DNA from 4 places in the Pseudoalteromonas sp. SR45-6 genome. Region 1 is predicted to be linked to each of the others. Evidence: predicted binding sites of a transcription regulator. Region 1 holds the regulator's gene; each other region holds the start of a gene.
The links. The regulator FliA, encoded in region 1, starts transcription of late flagellar genes. The targets are predictions, from matches to a motif close to CTAAAGNTNNNNNNNNNNNNGCCGATA.
Positions count from the first base shown of each region.

Region 1 (5,088 bases):
CAAATTCATCATCAGTAATATCACTATTTGATGATTCATTGCTGACAGTGGTTGTTGGCGTTATAGGACTTTTCCCTTGTCCGTGGAGCTCATCAAGCAGACTCTCAAATTCATCTTCTGTTATCTCATCGATTTGAACATCTTTTTGATCGCTATCAACTTGACCATCAAATAATGAGTCTAGCGCAAATGGATCGTCAGAATCATCTAAAATATCATCAGCATCAACAACAGGGATATCGCCTGCAGGTTCAGCACTGCCAGTTAATTCTTCAGCCGTTGGCGGCAGCCCCAATTTATGTAAAACAGCGAGTAATTCTGGATTTGCTGGTTCTGGTTTTTCTCTACTTTGGATAGTCGCAAACATTTCGTTGATAGTATCGAGTGCTTGCAAGATCACGTCCATCAGTTCGGAATTAACCTTACGAACACCTTGACGCAATAAATCGAAAACGTTCTCTGCACCATGGCAAGCATCGACTAGTTCAGTCATGCTTAAAAAGCCTGCGCCGCCTTTTACCGTATGAAAACCACGGAAAATTGCATTGAGTAATTCGGTATCATCTGGGTTATTTTCAAGCTCCACCAGCTGTTCTGACAAAAGCTCAAGAATTTCTCCAGCCTCTACTAGAAAATCTTGTAAAATATCTTCATCGACTTCAAAGCTCATGCAGTTTTCTCCTCTTAGAAGCCCAAGCTTGATAATAAATCATCAACATCATCTTGTCCTGAGACAACATCATCACGAGATTCTTTATCAATAATTGGCCCTTCAGGGCCTGCAAGTGTATTTTCAGCAGGCGGTTTTTCAATGACTGGTGCTATTGTTTTTGTTTCGCTATCATCTTGGCTGCCAAATGCTGTCAACAAGTGGATCAAGCTGTCTTCTACTTCTCTAACAAGCTCGATAACCCGACGGATCACTTGACCGGTTAAATCTTGAAAATCTTGTGCCATTAACACATTGGTCATGAGTCCTTGCAACTCATCCGTTTTAGTTTGCGAGCTATTCATGAACTTATCTAAGCTATGGCAAAGTGTTTTAAATTCACCTAGCTCAATTTCACGGTTCATTAAACGATCCCAAGTGGGTTTAATGTCTGAAATGTCATCAGCAAGCTGTTGGGCAATGGGTAAACTTGCTTCTACAGCATCCATGGTTTTATTAGCAGCGTTTTCGGTCATTTCCATAACATAGTTCAGACGCTGCTTCGCGTCGGGTAGTGCATCTTTGGTCAAATCAGCTAAACGTGTATCAAGCTCAAAATTTTTCAACGCATCATGAAGCTGACGCGTAAGTTTGCCTACTTCGGCAAATAATTCTGATTGCTCTTTTGACGCCGCATCAATAATTAACTGATCAGCTTTATCTTGTTCACCGTTTTCAAGGTAAACCACAAGCTGACGGGCTTGTTCTAAACTGATCTGAGGCGCAGCAGGTGCTGACATAAGCCTCTCCTATTTATTTAACCTAAACGCTCAAACACTTTTTCCAATTTGGTTTTCAGTGTTGCAGCTGTAAATGGTTTAACGATATAACCGTTAACACCAGCTTGTGCAGCAGCAACAATTTGTTCTTTTTTAGCTTCTGCTGTTACCATTAAAACAGGAATGTGTTTCAGGCTGTCATCGGCCCTAATAGCGCGCAAGAGATCGATTCCTTGCATGCCAGGCATGTTCCAATCTGTAACTACAAAATCAAATTCTTGATTCTGCAACATCGGTAAAGCTGTTGAGCCATCGTCAGCTTCTTGTACATTTGTAAAACCCAAATCTCTTAACAGATTTTTGATAATACGTCTCATCGTCGAAAAATCATCAACAACAAGAATTTTCATGTTTTTATCCAAAACATCCTCCGGTGAGGTCTGAACCTATATTTACTTACTACTAATTAATCCAGTCATTGATTTTTGCTTTGAGCTTAATCATCGCCTGACCATGTATCTGACTCACACGCGATTCACTTACATCGAGTATATGTCCAATCTCTTTTAAATTCATTTCATCGTTATAATACAGCGACAATACTAACCCATCTCGTTCAGGTAAAGATTGTATAGCTGTTAATAATGATTGATTAAAGCGTTCATTTTTAACGTTATTAAAGGGCTTGTCCAGTGCTAAATCATGTCCCACTGGTGTGATAACATCTTCATCTACCCCTAAGTCTTCTATACCTAACACTTTACTTGAATTTACATCACTAAGAATATGATGGTACTCATCTAGCGTAATATCAAGTTTTTCAGCAACTTCACTGTCTTTAGGTTCTCGATTCAGGCTGCTTTCTAGCTCACTAATCGCTTCAGCGACTCTGCGGCTATTACGGTGCACTGAGCGTGGAGCCCAATCACCTCGGCGCATTTCATCCAGCATCGCACCACGGATACGAATGCCTGCAAAGGTTTCAAAGCTTGCACCTTTAGTCGCATCAAAGTTCTTTGATGCTTCAATTAACCCTATCATCCCCGATTGAATCAAATCATCGAGTTGCACACTCGCGGGTAAACGAGCGATTAAATGACAAGCCACTTTTTTGACTAAGGAAGCATGTCGCTCAACAATCACATTTAAATTTTGTGTCGATTGATATCCCATCGCTTTATTCACCGATGCCGTCATAGTTAGCCGTTTACTAATTTTTCTATGAAAAATTCTAAATGACCAGATGGTTGATTAGGTATAGGCCATTTAACTGCTTTTGTCGCTAATGTTTTAAATGCTATTGCTGCTGGGGAACTTGGAAATAAATCAACAATCACTTTCTGACGACGAGTTGCTTTACGCATATTTTCATCATACGGGACTGTTGCCACCAATTCCATTGAGACATCCAAAAAGCGATCCGTTACTTTTGAGAGCTTAGCAAATAGTTCCTGGCCTTCACGCATGCTGCGCACCATATTAGCAACGATTTTAAATTTATACACACCGTGCTCACGACTCAATACTTTGATTAATGCATAAGCATCAGTTATTGAGCTCGGTTCATCACATACTACTACCATGACATCTTGCGCTGCGCGCGAAAAACTTAATACCATGTCAGAGATACCAGCAGCAGTATCAACAATTAATATATCAAATTCGGTATTTAATTCACTAAAAGCGCGAATTAAACCAGCATGTTCTGATGGTGAAAGTTCCACCATACTTTGTGAGCCTGACGTCGCTGGTACTATTTTAATTCCTGCAGGCCCTTCAACTAAAATTTCATCGAGCTCGCATTCACCTGATAGTACATGAGATAGATTACGCTCTACCCTAAGTCCTAACATCACATCACAATTTGCTAAACCCAAATCGGCATCCAGTACTAACACTCGGTTTCCGAGCTGACCCAACGCAATCGCAGTGTTAAGTGAGACGTTAGTTTTCCCTACGCCACCTTTGCCACCTGTTACAGCGATAACTTTAACGCCGTTATTATTGTTTTGACTCATTTTACGCAGGCCACTTGCTTGATCTAATACTGTGTTAATCATACATCCCTACTGTGCTTGACGCTACTGCTTGGCGTCGTGAATGTTGTGCTTTTGTTCTTTTTAAATACAATTGTTCTGCTTTTTTTACTAATTTCTCTGCATTGGCGACCCGAATGTCCTCTGGAACGCGCTGACCGTTAGTAAGATACCCTATTGGAAGGCGATTTTGAATCGCTATACTAATAATCTCACCTAAACTTAATGATTCGTCTAATTTAGTGAAAATACAGCCACTTAATTGTACCTTCTTAAAGTGTCTTACGGTTTCTTGTAAAACATTAATTTGTGCGGTCGCACTGAGCACTAAATAATTGCGAATATCGACACGTTGATTACGCATTAGTGTATTTAACTGCTCAGTTAAACGTAAATCACGTTGGCTCATTCCCGCTGTATCTATTAATACTAGACGCTTATTTCGTAAATGATATAAAACTTCTGCTAATTCATTGGCATCTTTAACTTGTTTTACACCACAACCGATGATTCGGCCATAAGTAGCAAGCTGTTCATAAGCGCCAATACGGTAAGTATCAGTGGTAATAAGCGCAACTTTATCTGCGCCATATTTTTGTGCGCCAAGGGCTGCAAGTTTTGCCACGGTTGTAGTTTTACCAACCCCAGTAGGGCCAACAAGTGCATATACGCCGCCTTGGCGTAGTATTTCATTATTTGTAGTATGCATTTGGTTTTCAACCATTTGCAATAGCGCTTGCCATGCTTGCTGACGTGACACATCATCGGGAATAAAACAGGCCATTTGCTCTGCAACTTCACTGTCAATACCCATTCCGACTAAACGATCGATCATGCATGCGCGAGTAGGGTCGCGACGCGCTAAATCTTGTTGCATCAAGCCAGATACTTGATACTCAAGTAATTGACGCATCGCTGCCATTTCATCACGCATAGCGGTGATTTCATCTGTTTTGGCTGCACTTTTTGTTGGCATCGGAGTATCTAAATCATCAAAACCACTTTCTAGATCATCATCAAAACCTAAGCTATGTGCTTGCGTTTGTGGACGCGGCGCAGTATCGCGACGAGCAAAATCATTATGTGCTTGTGGTTCATGGCGAGTTTGCTGTGCTTGATGTTGTTGCTGTGGTTGATACTGAGTTGATGTATCAATCCCTGACTGGCTAAACATCGACGCAAGCTCAGGTGAGCGTGGACGCGGTGATTGGCGCTCTAATAATGCTTGTAAGCTATCAGCTACCGCAGCTTGCGGCTCAGGCTGTGTACGTTGTGGCGCAGGTTTAACAAAGTTAGCATTTGTTTGTGCTTGTGCCGTAGCAACATGTGCTTGTGCAGGTGCTTTCGGGGCTGCTTTTTCATAATCAACGGCGGCAACAATCTCTACCCCATTGGCTAATTTTTTATTTGACATGATTACAGCATCTACACCGAGTTCATCTTTAACTTCTTTCAGTGCGGTGCGCATATCTTTAGCAAAAAAACGTTTTATTTTCATGGTTCAACCCCTTTAAAATCCGATTATTGGCCTACTGAGCTGACAATCTTGATCTGTCTTTCGTCTGGTACCTCTTGATAAGACATCACTCGCAATCCTGGAATGGTGTACTTAACAAAACGAGAT
Region 1 covers NZ_JACJDM010000008.1:64,798-69,885, reverse strand. The annotation lists gene H5158_RS05960 (chemotaxis protein CheA) at 1-670, opposite strand, end outside; gene H5158_RS05955 (protein phosphatase CheZ) at 685-1,449, opposite strand; gene cheY (chemotaxis response regulator CheY) at 1,467-1,850, opposite strand; gene H5158_RS05945 (RNA polymerase sigma factor FliA) at 1,891-2,601, opposite strand; gene H5158_RS05940 (MinD/ParA family protein) at 2,628-3,488, opposite strand; gene flhF (flagellar biosynthesis protein FlhF) at 3,481-4,962, opposite strand; gene flhA (flagellar biosynthesis protein FlhA) at 4,986-5,088, opposite strand, start outside.

Region 2 (5,088 bases), on a different contig from region 1:
TTGCGAAGTGTTTTTAATGCATCATTCACAGTTACGTTATTAGTCGCGAATGCATTGTTACTAAGGCATAAACTTAGCCATAGTGTAATGCACTTTAGCCCTGTATTCTTGGTCATGAAGAGTTAAAGTTGCAGCATTTTTGGACTAATCGCTAAAGCATACTCGGCAAAATTTATGTCTTGATATTCATCTGCACCGATATATTTAAAAATAACAGTACCAGGCTTATCTAGGGTTTTATCACTAAATAAACTCAACATTACCTCGGCATTTTTTACATCCGAGTAAATACTTAAATTGCCAATTTCAGCGATAGCTTCCAGCTTAGCATTAGCATTTTGTTGATAAAACGCGGTTAATTTACCATAACTGCTAAAGTGAGTTTCACGATTGAGTTTTAATTTAAATTGTAGTCGTTGGTTGCCCTGGTTTTTAATCACTTGCGCTTGCTCAATGAGTACTTTTGGTACTTCAGCATGTTCACGAAGGATGACTGGAATACTGTAGCTCATGATCATATTAATTTTTATTGAACTCGTACTATTTGGGTTTTCATTTGGCAACGCCTGAAATAATAAATGCGAACGATATTCACCATCTGCTAACTGTTTTGGTTTTCGAATTGCAATTTTAACGGTTTGCTTTTCACCAGGCGCCAAACGCATTTGCTTTGGTGATAAGCGCGTCATCGGGCTTAAACTTGTCGCCGTCGGCTCAAGTAAGGTTACATACCCTCCGGTTGATGTGGATTGCTTTTCGCTCCACTGCACTCGGTAAGTTTTGTACTCGTCACTGGTGTTGATCACTGTGACCTTTGCAGTACGTTGACGCTCGTCAAAACTAATACGAGTAGGAGAAATAAGTAAATTCGCCATTACCGCCTGGCTAAAAAAACAAAAGCTTAAAAGCAGTATCACGGTTAATTTATTAAACATTTAAATCCTTAATAATCCACTGAAATTTCTAAGTTTGTGGTTGTTGAATAGTCGCCGTCAACATATTGTTTGCCGCTTGTATTTATTTCTAATTTACCACCAATAAATACATGCACTTCGCTAAACTCATCGCTTGTTGCGTCTTTAGGAAAGCCATTTAAGGTCACTCTAAAGTCGGCACTACTACTTCCTTTAGTATTGTGTTGCATAGTTGCAGGAGCCACTAAATTCATGGAAACTCGAGTGCCAGGGGGGATGTCAGTGAGTATCAGCTCAGCTGGGCGACCATCTTTAAGGATATAGATTTCGCCAGAGGTGCTAATCGAACCATCATCCTTGATAATTACAGAACCTATTTGATCACTTTTAAGAATAACTAAGGTGCCAAAATCAAGCGCTTGTTGCTCTATACTCGCGGCTCTTGTTGACTGTGAATACAGTATTGAAAGCATCGCAAATAACAAGAAAAAACGCATGATTAAATTAATAAGCAACTTCTAATTGAAAAGTGCCTGTATACTCAGTATCTCGGTACGCTTCGCTAGAAATTGTTGATGCTGTAGAAAGAGTTGCACCAATATTAAACGATACACTGCCATCACCGTCAGCAGTTAAATTAGGCGTCACTGATGAATAATAAGCGTTTGCATTTGGACCGCTAGTGATAAAGTATGTCCAAGTACCAACCGTAAAGTTTGGCTCATTCAAACCTTGGCCATTAGAGCTCAGGGTTGTTGCTGTTGGGTTAGTAATTGATAAACGAGCATTTGGCACTACTTCCGATACTGTAAAAGATGCAGGCGAACCTTGCTCTATTATTGAAATAATCGCAGGTGCGTTATCAGTTCTAGACGATACAGGACTTGCTGTAGGCTCAGGGTTTATAACCAATGTAGCTTGGTTAACACCGTCTGGATCTGCAACCGCTCGAATTGTACCAAAATCTAAGTCATTTCCTTTGGTTAAAACGACAGTATTTTGCACTTTAACTTTCGCATCAAAGCTTTCGGTTGTTGCATAAGTCGCGAATGAGCTTGCTGTAACTGCTGCTGCCAGAAGAGTTAAAGATAATTTCATATTAAATCCTTATAAGTGATGGGACATTACCCTATGTTGCCCCTATCTTAGATATTATCGACACTCAGAACAATTACTTTAAGCTTAATTACTGAAAAATCAGAAAAATAGCTTATTTAATTACAAAGGCTGACCAACAAATGGGGCACTCAGGCATTTTTGGCCTAAATTTTGTGCTAATGAACAAAATAGATTGGCCTCGGTATAATTTTGAAATGGCCCAACTCGTAACCCATACAAGGTAACGCCTTTATTGTGACGCTCTGTCATTACAAAATCTAATTGGCTAAATGCCTGCGGATATTGTTGCTGCAACCTTGCTATTTGCGTTCTCACTCTTTGCGGTTTTAAATACAGCCCAAGTTGCGCGCCTGGCAGTGAGTTGCCATACAGTGGCAGAGGGCGGTTTTCGATAGTTTTTGAGGAGTTAGCAGTATCAGGGATCTGTATTTTTTCAGCATAATGAGCCACCGTAACATTATCTTCGCGAAGCACCGCTGGGTTTTCTGCAATATCAGTTTGAGAGGAAAGTGCCATTATTAATAGTTGCAAGTCTTCCTCCATCGCAGCTAAACGAGTAATACTCTCTTGTTGCGAGTGCCATTGCTGAACATACTCTTTGACTTGTTGATCAGAAATTAATGCAGGCTGCTGTTCCACCGGGTTAGCATTAATACTACTGCACCCACTAAGCCAGACAGTTGCTGTAACCAACACTGTGGTATACCAAGCTTGCTTTTTAAAACACATCATCTGTTAGCATCACAAAATAAATAATGCCATATTATAAGCAAAGTCAGTGCCAGTTTCAGGATTTTTAAGCAATAAAAAAGTGCCACTAAGGCACTTTTATAAGTTAGGCTCAATAAATGAGCTTAAACTAAGGTTTTAATAAAATCACTTAGCTCATCTTTAAATTCATCACGACGCAGTGCAAATTCAATAGTGGCTTTTAAATAGCCCAACTTACTACCGCAATCATGACTACGCCCTTTTATCGCATAAGCAGCAACAGATTCTTTTTCCATTAGCATCGCAATTGCATCTGTTAACTGAATTTCGTCGCCGGCGCCTGCGGGAGTTTTTGCAAGTAATGGCCAAATATTTTTACTTAGCACATAACGACCTACCACAGCCAAATTTGATGGTGCGCTATGCACAGGAGGTTTTTCAACCATATTAAGGATCGCTGCGCTTTGCCCTTGTTCAAGCTTTACGTCGCCTAAATCGACCACACCAAACTTATCAACATCCTGCATAGGCACAGGCTCAACCATAATTTGGCTCTCACCGTTTGTATTAAAGCGAGTAATCATTTCAGCTAAATTATCTTTTTTAAGATTACTTTCAACATCATCTATGATTACATCAGGTAAAATAACCACAAACGGTTCGTTACCAATAATTGGCGCTGCACAGTTGATTGCGTGCCCTAAGCCTTTTGCTTCACCTTGGCGAACGTGAATAATTGTCACATCTTTAGGGCAAATAGCTTGTACTTCAGCAAGTAACTGACGCTTTACCCGCTTCTCTAGCGTTGCTTCTAGCTCAAAACTGGTATCAAAATGGTTTTCAATCGAGTTTTTACTCGAGTGAGTCACTAATACAATTTCTTTAATACCCGCAGCAACCGCTTCATTAACTACATATTGAATCAAGGGTTTATCTACAACAGGTAACATCTCTTTTGGAATAGCTTTAGTAGCTGGCAACATTCGGGTGCCAAGTCCTGCGACTGGGATCACTGCTTTCATTATTCTCTCCTTAAAACTATGATGCTTATTAATTGTTACACTGAAAACGGGTATTTAATTGCTTCATGGCATTGATAGCCATTTACCTCAAAGTCATCACGGGTGACCCACGTTTCGATATCTTCGAGTGATTTAATATTTGGATTAATCGTCAACGTCGGTGATGCAAATGGCTCACGCTGTAACTGCACATCACGCATTAATTCCAGTTGGTTCTCATAAATATGGGCATTAACGATTTTATGGTATGCCTTACCTGCTTTGTGGCCAGTGATCTGCGCGACCAGTGCAAGCAATACAAAACATTGAATTTGATTGAAATTCAAACCAAGTGGCACATCACAGCTGCGCTGATACGAGGTTAAATAAAGCGTATCGCCAAGAAGCGAAAAAGTATGCGTGTGCATACATGGGCGCAAACACCCTAACTCAAACTCACCCGGATTATAAAAAGTGATGATCTCGCCTCTGTCATCTACACCATTTTTAAGATTATCAATGACCTTTTTTAGCTGATCTAACGGTGTGCCATCAGGGCGTCGCCAATCACGAGCTTGTACGCCATATACACGGCCCATATCATCTTCACCTTTACGGTTCGGATTATTTAACCATGCTTGGTTTTCATTAGCGTTAGCATCCCAAGTCATACAACCTATGTCGCGAAATTGCGCAGCACTGCTATAACCACGTAAATAACCCAACAGCTCTGCGATGGCCGCTTTATAATAACTTTTACGGGTGGTGATCATTGGGAACTTGTTGTTCGCAACGTCGTATTCAAGCTCCGCATTAATGACTGTTAAACAACGCGTTCCTGTACGTTTATTCTCAACCCAGATACCTTCATCAACAATGCGCTGACATAACTCTAAATATTGTTTCATTATTCGCTTCTTTTTTATGCTTTACTGGCAACAGCAGGCTGTGGCTTTTTGTATGCCCATATTATCAAACCAAGACCAGCAATGACCATTGGCAATGACAATATTTGACCCATTGATATAAAATCAGCAAACAATCCTAGTTGTGCATCTGGTTCGCGCACATATTCAACGCAGAATCTAAATACCCCATAGCATAGTAAAAATAATCCGCCGACACTACCCGCTGGACGTGGCTTTTTAGTAAACACATACAAAATAATAAACAGCACGAAACCTTCTAAAAAGGCTTCATACAACTGTGAAGGATGACGCGCCAATGGCCCACCATTTGGGAATACCATAGCCCAAGGCACATCGGTAGTTCTGCCCCATAATTCGCCGTTAATAAAGTTACCAATACGTCCAGCTAAAAGACCAACCGGCACTAGCGGTGCA
Region 2 covers NZ_JACJDM010000016.1:5,995-11,082, forward strand. The annotation lists gene H5158_RS09210 (hypothetical protein) at 1-29, opposite strand, end outside; gene H5158_RS09215 (molecular chaperone) at 123-935, opposite strand; gene H5158_RS09220 (DUF4402 domain-containing protein) at 944-1,411, opposite strand; gene H5158_RS09225 (DUF4402 domain-containing protein) at 1,419-2,012, opposite strand; gene H5158_RS09230 (SPOR domain-containing protein) at 2,133-2,765, opposite strand; gene galU (UTP--glucose-1-phosphate uridylyltransferase GalU) at 2,888-3,766, opposite strand; gene H5158_RS09240 (thymidylate synthase) at 3,802-4,653, opposite strand; gene lgt (prolipoprotein diacylglyceryl transferase) at 4,668-5,088, opposite strand, start outside.
Region 2: the regulator FliA is predicted to act here: its motif matches at 2,068-2,094, upstream of H5158_RS09225 (DUF4402 domain-containing protein).

Region 3 (5,088 bases), on a different contig from region 1:
CTAAGTTTTATTTAACTCTCTGAGTTGTTCGTGCCTCGCTATGCGTTGGCGTTTCCCGTCTCAGTGGGGTCGCATTATAGGGAGATCCAAAAACAGATCAACACTTTTTTTCAATCTTTTGACTGTTCGCTCAAAAAGCATGCAAAACGCTTTAAAAGAACACTCAATCGATGCTTTTTCGAGTCTTTTTTGATGTAAATTAAATTATTTCACATAAATATCATTGCTATGTTCATTTATCGCGTTAAGATAGCAAGTTCACAATGTTAAATTAATGTTTATTTCCTGTTTATTGGTAGATCAAAATGAAATTACCCGATCAAAAATCTCTTATCTCTTCAGTTATCCTTGCTGTTATTGGTTTCGTTATAGTTAATTTTGCGCTTTCGAGCCTACAATTAAGTCCTGCACTGTTATTTGGTGCTGGTTTATTAATTGGTGGTGTAGTTATAGCTGCAATGTCATCTGGCGATGTAGAAGAAGCCGAAGTAAAAACAAAAACACTTTATGTGGGCAATCTTCCTTATCGTGCAAATGAAGGTGTAGTTCGCGCTTTATTTGAAGAACAAGGTAAAGTGTTTAATGTACGCCTATTAAAGGATAAAAATACTGGCAAACGTCGTGGCTTTGGCTTTGTTGAAATGGCAGAGCTAGATGCTGATAATGCTATTGCAAAATTAAACGATAGCGAGTTCCAACAACGTACATTGAAAGTTCGTGAAGCAAAACAAAAACAAGATGATGAATCTAACTCTTTTCGTTCTGAGTCGGATCAATCAGCGTAACTAGCTCCACCGGTTGCTTATCAACATAAATAGAAGCCGTTGCGTAATAACGTAGCGGCTTTTTCTTGCCTGTACAATTAACATCAAGCTCATCACTGCAAGCTATATTATGCTCTTTGAGTATTGCACACACCCGTTTGGCTATTGCTACGCCGGAATCAAGTAATAATACAGTGCTGTTAAAATACTCATTCAAACCTTTTGCTAAAATTGGGAAATGCGTACAACCTAACACGACTACATCCACTCTATTATCAATAGCGAGACTATCGAGCTCTGCAACTAGTTTGTCCTGGATAATCTTTTTACTTTGATATGTTTGTTCCGCCAACGTTACAAGTTCAACACTAGCATATAAATGTACTGTGACAGCTTGACCATGCTGGCTTATCAACTGTTGTGTATAACTACTTTGTATTGTTGCTGGTGTGGCCAATAAGGCAATATGCTGTGACTTAGATAATAAAGCGGCGGGTTTAATTGCAGGTACTACACCGACGATCGGTATCGTGGTTAATTCGCGAAGTGCGCTCAGTGCTGAAGTAGATGCGGTATTACAAGCAATAACTAACACATCAACGTGTAATTGTTGTGTTTCTATAAAAATTAATAATCCGCTGAGGCGCTGAATTATGGTTTGTTGACTCAGCTTTCCATAAGGTAGGTAGGCGTTATCCATAAAATAACTATAACGGCCATCAGGTATGTATTGCTGAATATGCTTCAGCACTGTGGTACCACCAATGCCCGAATCAAAAACCATGATATGAGGTGACAAACAACTCGCTCCTTATAATAACTAAGCTGAGCAGTTTGCCACGCGGTATACTGAAAATAAAGCTTATGCTTCACTCTCTAGTGCTGCTGAGCGCAATTTATTCATTTGCTCAAACATTGATTTTGTATAGTCGACTAATTTGCCTATTTCCTCTTGGTCTTGATTTAACCATTGTAAAATGCCTGACAGTTCATTTTGCAAACCAAGATCACCCGCTTTATTAAAGGCATTTTTTAGATCGTCATTAAATGGAGCTATTTTTTCAGCCACAGCTTTCTCTGGTGTTGGTTTATTCTCTTCATAGCCTTTTATTGCTGCATACGTTTTAGTTTGCTTTAAGTCCATTGAAAACGCGACTAGCTGTTCGTTGCCTAAGTTGAGCTCTTGTGCTTGTTCAAAGGCTTGTTCCAAATCACCACCAAAAAATGTTTTACTAACATTTTGCAAGTCTTCCATCATTGCATTAATAGCCTTTTGTTCATCTTCGTTTAAGTCACCATTTACTGACATGCTAAATGATAACTCCCGCGATTGTGATGATGCACTGGCATAGCCTTCATTTTGACCATTACGCTGATAACTACTGGCTGATTGCTGTTTAAATGCATCAGCAAAACTAATACTCACCTCGTCACCTTCTGCAGTGGTGAAGTTATACTGAGCATTATTACTTAAACTTAAATACTGTGCTTGAGTAACACTGACAGAATCCGGTTTAGGGTTAAATAAATCCTCTTCAAACTCATCCAGGCCATTAAAAATACCTTCTTTGGATTTTTCTATGCCCTGCTCAATTTCGTCGTTTAGAATACCGGTATCTTTTAATTCACCATAAGCATCATCAATACCTGTTTGCACACCTTTGCGTGCATCACTAAGCATACCTTTGAGTTTTTCATTATCGGCTCCATTGACTTGCGCTTTCTTAACGGCACCAGTTACAAAGTCCAAAACGTTTTTGACGATTTCTTCAAAATCAAATAGTGGCTTGTCTTTTTTCTCTTCCGCGACAGGTAAGCCTAAGGCCTCAGCCATTTTGTCACCTAACACTTTTGCTGCTAATTCTTTACCACGTTGCTGGTAACTATCTTGAGGCGACTGTATTGTAGGTTGCTGTAATGCAGCTTTGTTACTGTATTTATTGACGTTGTTGTTTGGAACAAAGCCAAAGTTGCCAATTTTCATGATCCGACTCCTATTTTTGCTTACTTAAGTATCGGCCCAAAAATAAATAACTAAAGTAAAATGTACAAAAAAACAGCATTTGCTATTACTCAAAATTAGGGCCTGTTGACCTTTAAGGATTAAAATTTGTTCAACCTCGGGGCGATTTAATCGCGGCGCGAGATTTGTAACCTAGTGGGCTAAGTAAAAATTGAGCAAAGCTTCCGCGTCCTGCTCACGCCCCTTACTTACATCCATGTAAGTAACAAAGAGTTAATCGCCCCTAGGCAGAACCCTTCGGGCAGCGCGCGTTTGGCATTTATGCTACGTTATCGCCTATTTATGGGGAATAACCACACTACATAGGCTCTGCCTTGCCTAAAAACCAAACGCACAGCTGCAAAATTAACCTAGAAAGATAAACAGACCCTAGACAAATAATCCCTGCCCCCTACAATAGCGCCGATAAACAGCATAATGAAATAAGGTAGTAGGTAATGGCGGTTATAAAGATCGATACAACAGGATACGACGCACAGTTAAATGAAAAAGAGCAACGTATCATTGCGCAATTCCAACGCTTTGGTGTTGAACAATTAGAAGTCTTTACCTCTGAGCCAATTCATTACCGTCAACGCGCTGAATTTAGAGTATGGCACGATGGCGATGAGTTATTCCACATTATGTTTGATCAAGCCACCAAAGACAAAATCAGAGTCGATGTGTTTGACCCTGCAGCGCCGCTAATTGGGGAAGTAATGCAGGCAATGATCGATAATCTTAAAGGCTGTGAAGTCTTGCGTCGTAAATTATTCCAAATAGATTATCTTTCTAGTTTAAGCGGTGAGATTTTAGTGAGTCTGCTTTATCACAAACCACTCGACGAAGAATGGCTAGCAGCTATCAAGTCACTAAAAGAATCATTGAGTGAGCGCTTTAAAATTGATTTTATTGGGCGTGCTCGCAAACAAAAAGAAGTACTCGGTGATGATTTTGTTACTGAGCGTTTAACAGTTAATGGCCAGCAACTTATTTACCAACAAGTTGAAAACAGCTTTACGCAGCCAAATGCTAAAGTAAACATTAAGATGCTGGAGTGGGCACAAGACTTATGTAAACCACTAAAAAATGATTTACTAGAGCTCTATTGTGGTAACGGTAACTTTTCAATTGCCTTAGCTGGTTCGTTTAATCGTGTATTAGCAACCGAAATTTCTAAATCGTCAGTACACTCAGCGCAGTATAATATTGCTAAAAATAACGTAACTAACTTAGATATCATTCGTATGTCGAGCGAAGAGTTTACTCAAGCTATGAAAGGCGAACGAACCTTCTCACGTTTAGAAGGGATTGACTTAAGCAGCTATGATTGTCAGACCATTTTAGTTGATCCGCCGCGCGCAGGCATGGATACACTAACATGTGATTTGGTGGCTAACTACGAGAGTATTATTTATATCTCATGTAACCCTGATACGCTTGAGCGTGATTTAGAGCACCTAACTCGCACTCATGAAGTTAAACGGTTTGCGATTTTTGACCAATTTCCATATACCCACCACATTGAATCAGGGGTATTTTTACAACGTAAATTGTAAAGTATCTATGCCAGTGCTTTTACTAGCGCTGGCATTTGCTGCTCACTAAAGACTTTAATACCATTCTTTTCTAATAGCGAAGCCGTTAATCCCATTCCAACCACCTTAATACCACTGTGCGAGCCATCGTAAATTGTATTACGACCACAAGAAGGACTTGATTCCTTTAATAGCGCAAAACGAATATTGTACTGTTGGCAAAGGCGTAATGCTTGTTTTGCACCTAGCTGAAATTCCGGTGTCACATCATCACCAGTATTGGTAATCACTTTACCGTTGACGATTTCAGCAGGATCTCTAGGAGTGGATAAACCACCAGCAATCTCAGGACAAAAAGCGACTATACGTTCCTGCTGCTGCCATGCGATAAGCTGAGGATGGAGTAACTGTTGTCCGCTACCATCGTAGCGCACGGGAGCACCAAGTAAGCAACTTGAAACCAGTATTTTATGCATTTCTTACCACCTGCAACAAAAAAGCTCCGCGTACGGAGCTTTTTTACAATAAACACTAAACCGCTCTATTTAGCAGCTAAGTAATTAATTAGATCAGCCATACTTTTAGCATCTTTAATACCTGAATCACCACCAACAATAACACGGTACTTACCGTTTACAATAAAGGTAGGCACACCTTTCAAAGCACCCTTTTGTTTAAAATATTCTTGATCACGCTTCATTTTGGATACCTTGGTTCTTACTGTAAAGCTGTTGTAAAACTTATCAAAATCATCAGCAGCTACACCTTGAGCAACAAAGATATC
Region 3 covers NZ_JACJDM010000060.1:20,566-25,653, reverse strand. The annotation lists gene H5158_RS19290 (RNA-binding protein) at 306-785, shown strand; gene murI (glutamate racemase) at 748-1,563, opposite strand; gene H5158_RS19280 (DUF5610 domain-containing protein) at 1,627-2,748, opposite strand; gene trmA (tRNA (uridine(54)-C5)-methyltransferase TrmA) at 3,225-4,325, shown strand; gene H5158_RS19270 (DUF523 domain-containing protein) at 4,331-4,780, opposite strand; gene H5158_RS19265 (thiol:disulfide interchange protein DsbA/DsbL) at 4,846-5,088, opposite strand, start outside.
Region 3: the regulator FliA is predicted to act here: its motif matches at 2,778-2,804, upstream of H5158_RS19280 (DUF5610 domain-containing protein).

Region 4 (5,088 bases), on a different contig from region 1:
GCCAATATTGATTAAAGGTAATAACGTTTTATATAGCATAGTGCTATACGATAAATCCCAAAGGTGGCGATCCACTAATCTAAATAATTGTAAGATAGGCGCACTAATTACAACCAACTGACCGATCACACTTTGCCAAAGATACACTTTATCTTTAATAGCCCAGTAAGCAATCAAAGCCATCCAAGCAATATCATTAAAAGCCCAAACTACATAACGCCAAATATAAGGGTCATCTAACTCTCTAAGGCTTGAATAAATCACAGCGCCATACAAGAAGAAAACAGCTGTAATCAAGACAAAGCGTAATGCCAACCAATCCTTACGTATGTAAAATACAAAAATAGCTGGGAGTAAAAATAACACCCAGCTATATTCAAGTATAAAAATTAAATTGTTCACCCAATTAGGCATTGACGTTACTTAACATTCTTCTCTTCATCATCGCCACCAGAACCATTGCCCGGCATATAACTATATTTATCAACGTTTTTCATCAGACACTCCGTTACACTTGTTAAAAAACTACTTTAAGCTAAATTAGGTACTTTGCCAAGCATCTTAACGAACATCTATCGGATCTGATTCCTTAGCCTTGCCTTGCATTATTGAAATTTCCACGCGGCGATTACGTCGTCTATCCGCATCAGAATCATTTGGAACAAGTGGTCGAGTTTCGGCATGACCGACAACAACCATTCTGGTTTTATCAAAGCCTTGCGCTTTTTGCATTTCAGTTGCAACCGCAACTGCACGCTTCGATGATAAGTCCCAGTTATTGGTATACAGCTCATTCGAAACTTGAAAATCATCAGTATGACCAGACACCGTAATTTCACCTGGCACATCTTTTAGTAACGCAGCTATATCACGAATGATTGGTTTAAACTTAGGTTGTAAAAATGCACTCCCAGATGGAAATGAACCATTTTCACGAATACGAATAATAATTTGCTGACCTAATGATTCCAACTCAACAGCACCATCCATGATTTGTTGTTCCAATTGCTGGGCTATCTTTTTAACTAACTCATTAACCTGCTCTTGATCAGCTGCAGAAATAGATTGTTCTGATGCTTGTTGTTGCGCTGTACTTTGTGACTCACCGCCACGCTTATTACCGCGTTGCTCTTGACGACCGCCAGCTGAGCTTTCATCACCAGCCTGAAACTCAAGCATTTGCTGGGTCATTTCGACAGTTTGCTGTTGAATGGTTTCGATTGGAGTAGGTTCAGGTTTACCTGGGGTGAACTCCATCGCGATAACGGATGTTCCTTTGGGAATATCTTTTACTTCTATTTTATTTTGTACACCAAAGGCAAACTTCATTGAGCCTGCGATTTGTTTAAATTTAAGTACATCCATTTCTGAAAACGCGAGTAAAAGTACAAAGAAGCACATCAATAGTGACATCAAATCCGCGAAGGTACCCATCCATGCTGGTAACCCGGGTGGTGGACACTTGCACTCTTGATCTGACATGCTTACTCCTCAGTATCCACTTTTCGTTTTGATTCAGCGAGGTAGTTTTTCAAAATACCTTCGATGACTTTTGGATTTTGGCCATCTTGTATACCTAATACCGCATCTAAAATTAGCCGCTGATTCATTGCTTCTTCGTCTTTACGCAATTCCAATTTTACTTGGATAGGAATTGCCACCACGTTTGCTAAAAACGCACCATATAATGTTGTTAAAAGCGCTACCGCCATCGCAGGACCAATCGCTTTAGGGTCATCCATATTCGACAACATCGCAACTAGACCAATCAAAGTACCTATCATACCCATCGCAGGCGCAATATCGGCAAGCGCTTTAAACAAACCGGCCCCCGATTCATGACGAGTAGAAGTAAGAGAAATATCTTTTTGCAAGGTGGCACGAACAACATCAGCGTCATGACCGTCAACAAGCATATCAACCCCTTTACGCATAAACGCATTGGGTATTTCTGCTTCCTCAAGTGCTAAAAATCCGCCTTTACGGGCCGAGTCTGCAAGTTCAACTGCTTTTTCGATAAGCTCTTCAGGTGACTCTATTTTGAACATGAAGGCTTTAGCCGCGACTTTACCGATACCGAGGAATTGACTCATCGTATAGTTTGATAACACTATAAAAATCGAACCACCGAAAACAATAACCACCGATGGCGTGTTATAAAACATAGCCACTTCGCCGCCACTACTTAGTACCATTGACATAGCAATAAGACCAATAGCTCCGAGAATACCTATAATGGTTGCTAAATCCACTTACCCCTCCAGAGGAATCGATGCTTTGTTGCTACCAGCAACAAATTTTTATTATTAACAGCTTATCGGCAATCTATTGAATTACTTAAACCATTTAATGAAAAAAATGAAATGAAAGTTTTCAACCCTGTTTAGCATTTTAAGCTACCATTGATAACCTGCAAGGCTTAAGTAAAGGTATAAATAATTAAAAGTGGCAAGAAAACAATTAATTATTCAAAAAAAATGCATCACCCTTTGACCTAGTTTAGCATTCCCCCTAAAATTGGCCTCACATTTCTATCATCTAAGTTAAATCAGTATGGCGACGAAAAAACCAGAGAACCTAAGCTTCGAGCAAGCGCTTGATGAATTATCCTTAATCGTCACAGAAATGGAGCAAGGAGAGCTTTCCCTTGAGCAATCATTAAAACAGTTTGAACGCGGTATTGCTTTAGCCGGCGCATCTTCAAGTAAGTTACAACAAGCTGAACAAAAAGTAGCTATTTTAATGGGTAGTGATAGTCAGTCACCACTTACTAACTTTGATAATGATTTGGAATAACGGGTGTTAATAACAGAGCAAATAAAATGTGCTCAACAAGATGTTGAAGCCACTCTCAATCGGTATTTTGAGCAACCGCTCGATACCGAGCACAGCATCAAACAAGCCACCCACTACAGCGTTTTAAATGGCGGTAAACGATTACGACCATTTTTAGTGTATGCCACGGGAAAAATGCTTGGCGCAAATAAACAAGATTTAGACGTGTTGGCTGCTGCTATTGAATGTATTCATAGTTATTCGTTAGTTCATGATGATTTACCCGCGATGGATGACGACGACCTGCGACGTGGTAGACCGACTTGCCATATTGTCTATGGCGAAGCTCATGCTATTTTAGCCGGTGATGCGCTGCAAACATTAGCGTTTGATTTAATTGCTAACCATTCATTTAACGTTCCTGCACAGCAACAGTTAAAAATGATTGCAGCACTTGCCAAAGCATCGGGTATTGAAGGTATGGTCGGTGGTCAAGCACTGGATATTGCAGCGACTGACAAATTAGTCAATTTAGCTGAGCTCGAACGTATCCATAAATTAAAAACAGGTGCTTTGTTAAATTGTGCAATTACTTTAGGTGCATTATGCGCAGCTGATACAAATCAACAAACATTATTACAATTAAAACAGTTTGGTGATGCAATTGGGCTGGCTTTTCAGGTGCAAGACGATATTCTTGATATCGAAGGTGATACCCAAGTCTTAGGTAAACCACAAGGCTCCGATGTTGCAGCAAATAAAGCGACCTACCCTGCTCTACTTGGGCTTACAGGTGCAAAACAAAAAGCACAATCATTACTAAAATGCGCACTCGATGCGTTAGCAGCAATAGATGCTGACACTTCTGAGCTAGAAAACTTGGCAAAATATATTGTTGAACGCGATTATTAATTCTAGGCTCTAGCTTGAGCAAGTAATGATGTACAAAATAACTAAAGAATCAGAGTAATATTACGCTATAATGACCTCTGGTTAGCGAAGGATGTATTAAAAATCATGACACTTGATAGTAGCAAGTATCCATTATTAGGTTTGGTTGACGAACCAGCCCAGTTGCGTGATTTAGCGCAAGACAAATTACCTGCTTTTAGTAATGAGTTACGTGATTACTTACTAAACTCAGTCTCGCAAAGTAGTGGTCACTTAGCATCAGGTTTAGGCACAGTTGAGCTTACTGTAGCGCTTCATTATGTATATAACACCCCTGAAGATCGCTTAGTATGGGATGTAGGCCATCAAGCATACCCACATAAAATTCTCACAGGGCGCCGTGATCAAATGCACACGATCCGCCAAAAAGACGGTTTACATCCGTTTCCATTTCGTGAAGAAAGCCACTACGACACTTTTAGTGTTGGCCATTCAAGCACCTCGATTTCTGCTGCTTTAGGCATGTCAATTGCGGCGCAAAAAGAAGGCAAAGGACGAAAAACAGTAGCGGTTATTGGTGATGGTGCGATTACCGCGGGCATGGCGTTTGAAGCAATGAATCACTTAGGTGATGTTAAATCTGACATGCTGATCATATTAAACGATAACGAAATGTCGATTTCTGAAAATGTCGGTGCACTAACTAATCATTTCGCTCGTATCTTATCAGGCAGTTTTTACACTAACATTCGTGAAGGTAGTAAAAAGCTGCTATCTGGCGTGCCACCAGTAAAAGAATTAGCCAGCCGCATGGAAGAGCACTTAAAAGGCATGGTTATCCCAGGCACCTTTTTTGAAGAGTTAGGCTTAAATTACATTGGCCCAATTGATGGTCATGATGTAAACATGTTGGTTGATACACTGCGCAATATGCGTAACCTAAAAGGGCCGCAGTTACTGCATATCAAAACCCAGAAAGGTAAAGGCTATAAACCAGCAGAAGCAGATCCAATAGGCTATCACGGCGTACCTAAGTTCGACCCTGCGATTTCCAGCCTACCAAAATCAAAACCAGGCGCTGCGACTTTTTCTAAAGTATTTGGCGATTGGTTGTGTGACATGGCAAGTCAAGATGAAAAGCTTATGGCAATCACCCCGGCTATGCGTGAAGGCTCAGGCATGGTGCGTTTTTCAAAAGAATACCCTGAGCAATATTTTGATGTTGCCATTGCCGAGCAACACGCGGTTACTTTAGCCGCAGGTTTTGCCTGCGAAGGCTTAAAACCAGTTGTCGCTATTTATTCAAGCTTTTTACAACGTGCCTACGATCAGCTTATTCACGATGTTGCTCTGCAAAACTTACCCGTGTTATTTGCAATTGACCGTGCTGGTATTGTTGGTGCTGATGGCGAAACTCATCAA
Region 4 covers NZ_JACJDM010000012.1:4,851-9,938, forward strand. The annotation lists gene H5158_RS07705 (hypothetical protein) at 1-414, opposite strand, end outside; gene H5158_RS07710 (flagellar motor protein MotB) at 562-1,482, opposite strand; gene pomA (flagellar motor protein PomA) at 1,485-2,252, opposite strand; gene H5158_RS07720 (exodeoxyribonuclease VII small subunit) at 2,554-2,796, shown strand; gene ispA ((2E,6E)-farnesyl diphosphate synthase) at 2,800-3,687, shown strand; gene dxs (1-deoxy-D-xylulose-5-phosphate synthase) at 3,793-5,088, shown strand, end outside.
Region 4: the regulator FliA is predicted to act here: its motif matches at 2,316-2,342, upstream of pomA (flagellar motor protein PomA).